DNA from 2 places in the Streptomyces sp. GQ60 genome. Region 2 is predicted to be linked to the other one. Evidence: predicted binding sites of a transcription regulator. Region 2 holds the regulator's gene; the other holds the start of a gene.
What was found. The regulator HspR, encoded in region 2, represses chaperone genes until heat shock. The targets are predictions, from matches to a motif close to TTGAGNNNNNNNNNCTCAA.
Positions count from the first base shown of each region.

Region 1: a site for HspR is predicted at 1,593-1,611, ahead of lon (endopeptidase La). Genes of this name have one in related genera too.

Region 1 covers NZ_JCAXEG010000001.1:831,125-834,528, reverse strand. The annotation lists gene lon (endopeptidase La) at 1-1,570, opposite strand, end outside; gene AC6CKD_RS03895 (sulfurtransferase) at 1,952-2,815, opposite strand; gene AC6CKD_RS03890 (hypothetical protein) at 3,090-3,404, opposite strand, start outside.
Region 2 covers NZ_JCAXEG010000027.1:13,271-16,674, forward strand. The annotation lists gene AC6CKD_RS35225 (hypothetical protein) at 1-80, opposite strand, end outside; gene AC6CKD_RS35230 (helix-turn-helix transcriptional regulator) at 271-1,290, shown strand; gene AC6CKD_RS35235 (heat shock protein transcriptional repressor HspR) at 1,389-1,841, opposite strand; gene dnaJ (molecular chaperone DnaJ) at 1,843-3,030, opposite strand; gene grpE (nucleotide exchange factor GrpE) at 3,100-3,404, opposite strand, start outside.

The DNA of each region.
Region 1 (3,404 bases), on a different contig from region 2:
GGCCGGCCCGCTCCAACTGCCGGGGCAGCAGGTGGTCTCGGGCGATGACCACCTTCTCGTCCTCGGTGTAGCCGTCGAGGCGGACCAGTTCCATGCGGTCCGCGAGGGCCTCGGGGATGGACTCCAGCACGTTCGCGGTGGCGAGGAACACCACGTCGCTCAGGTCCAGTTCCACCTCCAGGTAGTGGTCCCGGAAGGTGTGGTTCTGGGCGGGGTCGAGGACTTCGAGCAGCGCCGCCGCAGGGTCTCCCCGGAAGTCGGAGCCGACCTTGTCGATCTCGTCGAGCAGGACGACCGGGTTCATGGACCCGGCTTCCTTGATCGCCCGTACGATCCGGCCGGGCAGCGCGCCCACGTACGTACGCCGGTGCCCGCGGATCTCGGCCTCGTCGCGGACTCCGCCGAGGGCCACGCGGACGAACTCGCGCCCCATGGCGTGGGCCACGGACTCCCCGAGGGAGGTCTTGCCGACGCCCGGAGGGCCTACGAGCGCCAGCACGGCCCCGCCCCGGCGCCCGCCGACGACGCCCATCCCGCGCTCGGAGCGGCGCTTGCGCACCGCCAGGTACTCGGTGATCCGGTCCTTCACGTCGCTCAGCCCGGCGTGCTCCGCGTCCAGCACGGCGCGGGCTCCCCGGATGTCGTACTCGTCCTCGGTCCGCTCGTTCCAGGGCAGTTCGAGCACGGTGTCCAGCCAGGTGCGGATCCAGGACCCCTCGGGGGACTGGTCACTGGAGCGCTCCAGCTTGTCGACCTCCTTGAGGGCGGCTTCCCGTACCTTCTCGGGCAGGTCGGCGGCCTCGACCCGGGCCCGGTAGTCGTCGGACTCCTCCCCGTCCTTCTCCCCGCCGAGCTCGCGCAGTTCCTTGCGCACGGCGTCCAACTGTCGCTTCAGCAGGAACTCCCGCTGCTGCTTGTCGACACCGTCCTGGACGTCCTTGGCGATGGACTCGGCGACGTCCTGCTCGGCGAGGTGGTCGCTGAGGGCCTTGATCGCGAGCCGCAGCCGGGCCACGGGGTCGGCCGTCTCCAGCAGCTCCACCTTCTGCTCGACGGTCAGGAACGGGGAGTACCCGGAGTTGTCCGCGAGGGCTCCGACGCCCTCGATCTGCTGCACCCGGTCCACCACCTGCCAGGCCCCGCGCTTCTTGAGCCAGCTCGTGGCGAGCGCCTTGTACTCCTTGACGAGCTCGGCGACGGCCCCGGGCAGCGGATCGGGCACCGCCTCGTCCACGCTCTCGCCCTCGACCCACAGCGCGGCGCCGGGGCCGGTCGTCCCGGCCCCGATACGGACCCGGCCGCGCCCCCGGATCAGCGCCCCGGGGTCCCCGTCGGACAGCCGCCCCACCTGCTCGACGGTCCCGAGCACGCCGGTGGCGGCGTACTTCCCGTCGATGCGGGGCACGAGGAGCACCTTCGGCTTGCCACCCGCGGCAGCGGCCTGCGCGGCCTCGACGGCACCCCGCACCTCGGCGTCGGACAGGTCCAGCGGAACGACCATCCCGGGCAGCACGACCTCGTCGTCGAGCGGCAGCACGGGCAGGGTGAGCGTTACGGACGTCGAAGCCATGATGTTCCCTCCGGCAGTGAAGTTGAGCTATGCCGACTCAATGCATGTGCGCGCCCCAATGTTCCCCGACACCCGTTCGCCGGGGGCGAACACGGGAAAAACCCAGGTCACCGCGTATGAAGGCGAGTTCGGGGCAGGGCCGCGCTCTCCGGAGGCCGGACCGAGGCCGGACCGAGGCCGGACCGAGGCCGGACCGAGGCCGGACCGAGGCCGGACCGAGGCCGGAGTCGGAGTCGGAGCCGGAGAGGCCGGGCCAGGAGCGGACGGGGCGGAAGCCGGAGGGGCGGCGGCCGTGGCGTTTCGGTGGCCGGGGATGCCGGGCAGGGGGGCGGCGCGGGCTGTCGGGAGGTCCGGGATCCCGCCCGGCTTCGGGCTGACTGCCTAACTGCCCTGTACGACCGGCCGGTCCGGGGACGGGGTGCCCCACTCGCTCCAGGAGCCGTCGTACACCGCGAGGTCCTCGTACCCGGCGAGGTCGGCGCCGAGGGCGAGCACGCAGGCGGTGACCCCGGATCCGCAGCTGAAGTACAGCCGCTCCCGCGCTCCCGCCGCCGCCCCGAAGGCCGCGCGGAGCTCCGCGGCGGGGCGCATCAGGCCGTCGGGGCGCTGCAGTTCGCCGAACGGGAGGTTGACCGCGCCCGGCATGTGGCCCCCGCGCAGGCCCGGACGGGGTTCGGGGGCGGTGCCGGCGAAGCGTTCGCGGGTCCGGGCGTCGAGCACCGCGGCGGCCGGATCGGCCAGGGCCGCCGAGACGGTGGCCGCGTCCACCAGCAGCCCGGCGCGGGGCCGGGCCGTGAAGGAGCCGTGCGGGCCCTCGTACTCCGGCCGGCGCTGCTCCACCGGCCGCCCCGCGGCGAGCCAGGCCGGCAGCCCGCCGTCGAGGACGGCCACCCGGTCGAAGCCCATGGCGCGCAGCATCCACCAGGCGCGGGCGCTGGAGTAGATCCCGGCGCCGTCGTACGCGACGACCGTACTGCCGTCGTCGACGCCGAGGGCGCGCATCGCCGCGGCGAAGGCGGCGGGGCCGGGCATGGTGTGCGGGGCGGCGGCGGTGTGGTCGGACAGCGCGCCGTCCAGGTCGAAGGGGCGGGCCCCCGGGATCCGCCGGCCCGTGTCGCGGTGTGCCCCGACGGAGGCGTCGAAGACGACGAGTCCGGGTATGCCGAGTCGCTCCGCGAGCCAGGCGCCATCGACGAGCGGACCGGGCGGCACGAGGGAGTCGGGGCGGGGGCGGGCTGCGTCCATGGGGCACCTCCGGCAGAAGTCGGCGGGCCCCGGTGAGGTCGGCGGCCCGCCGCCCATCCTCCCTCCTGCGTTCCCCCTTCCTGCGAACGCTCCGGCTTTCGGCGCGCGTTGCCACGACAGGCGGCCGGGAGGCGAGCCCGACCGGTCGACGCAGACCGCGCTCGCGCACCCGCCGCGGAGTGGACCTGGGAGGGGAACGGCGGGACCGGACCGGGCCGGTGGACCAGGGGAAGGAACCGCAGCCCCGGAGCGGGACCCTCGGCGCCGCCGAGAGCTACGGGCAGTCGCCCGGCCGGGCGAAGAGGGCCACGCGGGCGCCGCGCACGTCCTCCACCGCGCACAGGTCGAAGGAGGAGACCAGGGTCTGGCGCTTCACCGCCTCGGCCGGGTAGCCGTCCAGCGGCTGCCCCACCGGGTCCAGCAGGGCGACCACCCGGTCGACGGCCGGGTCGAGCAGGGCCGCCTGGATCTCCTCCGGAGTCCGCTCCACGCCCTGGAGGCTCCGCGAAGCCGCCGGGGTGCGGGACAGGGCGAGGTCGCGCAGGGCTCCGTAGGCCTCCGGCGAGGACAGCAGCCATTCGCGCCGCCG
Region 2 (3,404 bases):
AGATCGCCGGGCATCGAGTCCCAGCCCAGATCCGGCGGCGTCGTTCCTATCGACACGGCGAGCGCGCCGGTACCCCCCACGTCCCCACCGAAGGCGTTGACTGCCCCAAAGACCGCGGCGGCGGAGAACCCAATGGCAAGTACCGAGCGAAGCATTCTCTTGTACATGGTCGGCTTCGTCCTCACTTGATGGAAATCTTCTCCCCCGCGTGTCAGACGATGGCTCATTCGGGCACGTCACTGCCACAGGGACGATGCATCATGTTCTTGCATGTTCAGGACCCTGGGGGGTGGAGATTTGCCCACAAACAACACAAAGGCGACACATCCTCACCCCGTCACGTCCATGTGCGCCGAGGGGACGCGGCTCTACACGGCGGCGCTGAGCACCGGCCGGGTGGCTCGCGGCGAGGTCGAGAACGCCCCCTGCCTGCTCGAATTCGCTCTCCTGCGGCCCGACCCCGATGACGCGAACCAGCTCCGCGCGGTTCCGCCGTCCGTCGCGCTCGCCCAGCGGCTCCATCCGCTCGAACGGGAGATTCAGGACCGGCGCCGGGACACCATAGATCTCACCGACGCATTCGAGCCGTTTCTGACCATCAGCGCCCAGAGCCCCGCGAACACCCACGCCATCACCGTGCTGGAGGGCTTCGACCAGATCCACACCGCCCTCGACCAGGCCACCGCCGAATGCCGGACCGAGGTGCTGACCGTACAGCCGGGCGGCGCGCGGTCCACGTCCGTCCTCACGGAGGCGCTGGAGCGCGCCGCTCCCCTCGTCAACCGCGGGGTCCGGATACGCACGCTCTACCAGCACACCGTGCGGCACAGTCAGGGCACGCTCGCCTACGTGGACCGGATCTCCGCGGGGAAGGTCGAGATCCGCACGCTCGAAGAGCTCATAGAGCGTCTCATGATCTTCGACCGCACGGTGGCTTTCATCCCCACGAGCGACGACCGCAAGACGGCCCTGGAACTGCGCCACCCCGGGCTGGTCGACTACCTCATCAAGGTGTTCGAGCAGTTGTGGCACCGCGCCGTGCCGCTGTCGGCGGAGGTGACCTACCAGCACACCCCCGGCGGCATCTCCGGCGTGCAGCGCTCCATCGCCCAGCTCCTCATCGAGGGGCACGTGGACGAGGCCATCGCGCGCCGGCTGGGGATGAACGTACGGACCTGCCGTGCCCACATCGCCAAGCTGGCGGCCTCGCTGGGCAGCGGCAGCCGGGCGCAACTGGGCTTCCTCATCGCCCGGTCGGGGATCCTGGAGGACCCGGACTCCCGGCCCTGAGGGCCGCGCCGGGGCCCTCAGGGCCCCGGTGGCGGACGCGGAAGGCCCCGCCCCGGGAACGGGGGCGGGGCCTTCTCCGCGCGTCCGTACGGGCGCGCTCAGCCCATCGGGCGCTTGGGCGCCGGCCGCCAGACGACCAGGGCACTGCCCGGCTGCGGAGGCTGGTACGGGACCAGGTCGCGCCGGTACGAGGCGTGCACCTGGGCCTCGCGCTGCTGGAGGACGGCGGCGGCGCCGTCCACGGCCGTCGAGAGCTCGGCCACGCGCTGCTGGAGCGCGGCGACCTGGTTCTCCAGCTCGATGATCCGCTTGATGCCGGCCAGGTTGATGCCCTCTTCCTGGGACAGCGCCTGCACCGTGCGGAGCAGTTCGATGTCACGGGCCGAGTAGCGCCGGCCGCGCCCGGCCGTACGGCCCGGGGAGACCAGGCCGAGGCGGTCGTACTGGCGCAGGGTCTGCGGATGCAGGCCCGAGAGCTGGGCGGCCACCGAGATCACGTAGACCGGGGTCTCATCGGTGAGCTGGTACTGGCTCCTACGGCGGCCGTCCATGTCATGCTCCCTTCGCGGACTCGAACAGCGCGGAGCGCGGGTCCTCGGACTCCGTCGCCTCGCGGTACAGCTCCAGGGCCTCGCGGGCCTTGTCGTTCAGCTCGGTCGGGACCGCGACCTCCACCGTCACGAGCAGGTCGCCGCGGGTGCCGTCCTTGCGGACCGCCCCCTTGCCGCGAGCCCGCATCGTGCGGCCGCCCGGGGTGCCCGGGGGCAGCTTCAGCGTCACCGAGGGGCCGTTCAAGGTCGGGACCTTGATGTCGGCTCCCAGCGCCGCCTCCGCGAAGGTCACCGGAACGGTCACCGTGAGGTTGTCGTCCTTGCGGCCGAAGACCGGGTGCGCGTCCACGTGCACGACCACGTACAGATCGCCGGCCGGGCCGCCGCGCTCGCCCGGAGCGCCCTTGCCGCGCAGCCGGATCCGCTGGGAGTCGGAGACCCCCGCCGGGATCCGGACCTGCATGGTCCGGGAACTGCGGGCCCGCCCGCTGCCCTTGCAGATGTCGCACGGGTTCTCGGCGATGAGGCCGCGGCCCTTGCAGTCCGCGCAGGGGTCGGTCAGCGAGAAGCCGCCGCCGCTGCCGCGCGAGACCTGGCCGGTGCCGACGCAGGTCGGGCACACGCGGGGCGTGCCGTTCTTGTCGCCGGTGCCGGAGCAGGCCTTGCAGGGCGACTGCGAGGACATCCGGAGCGGGACCGTGGCCCCGTCCACCGCCTCCGTGAAGGAGAGGGTGACCTCCGACTCGATGTCCTGGCCGCGGCGCGGCTGGGTACGGGTTCCCGCACCCGCGCCGGCGCCGCCGCGGTTGAACAGTCCGCCGAAGACGTCGCCCAGGCCGCCGCCGCCGAAGCCGCCGGCCGCGCCGCCCTGCGGCTGGCCTCCGAAGAGGTCGCCGAGGTCGAAGTTGAACGAGCCGCCGCCCCCGCCCGGGCCGGGGCGGAAGCCCCCGTTGCCGAACAGGGCGCGGGCCTCGTCGTACTCCTTGCGCTTCTTCGGGTCGCCGAGGATGTCGTTCGCCTCGGAGATCGACTTGAAGCGCTCCTCGGCCGAGGCGTCGCCCTTGTTGGCGTCCGGGTGGAACTCGCGGGCGAGCTTCCGGTACGCCTTCTTGATCTCGGCCTCGGTGGCGTCCTTCGGGACACCGAGGACCTTGTAGTAGTCCTTCTCGACGAAGTCCTTCGTGCTCATCCCCGGTGTCCCTCCTCTCGTCCTGCTCGTGCTTCTGGTCCTACACGTCGTACGAAGGGCGCCGCAGCTTCAGCCCTCGTCGGGGGCATCCGAGGCCTTGTCCGACGGGTCCGACGAGTCAGCCGAGTCCGCCGAGGACACGGTCTCCGCGGCCTCGGACTTCGGCGCCGCGCCCGGCTGGGGCTCGGCCACCGCGACCCGCGCGGGACGGATCGTACGCTCGCCGATGCGGTACCCCGGTTGCAGGATCGCCACGCAGGTGTCCTCGGTGACGTCCGGCGCGTACGAGTGCATCAGGGCCTCGTGGATCGTCGGGTCGAAGGGCTCGCCCTCCTTGCCGAACTGCTGCAGGCCCATCTTGGCCGCGGCGGTCT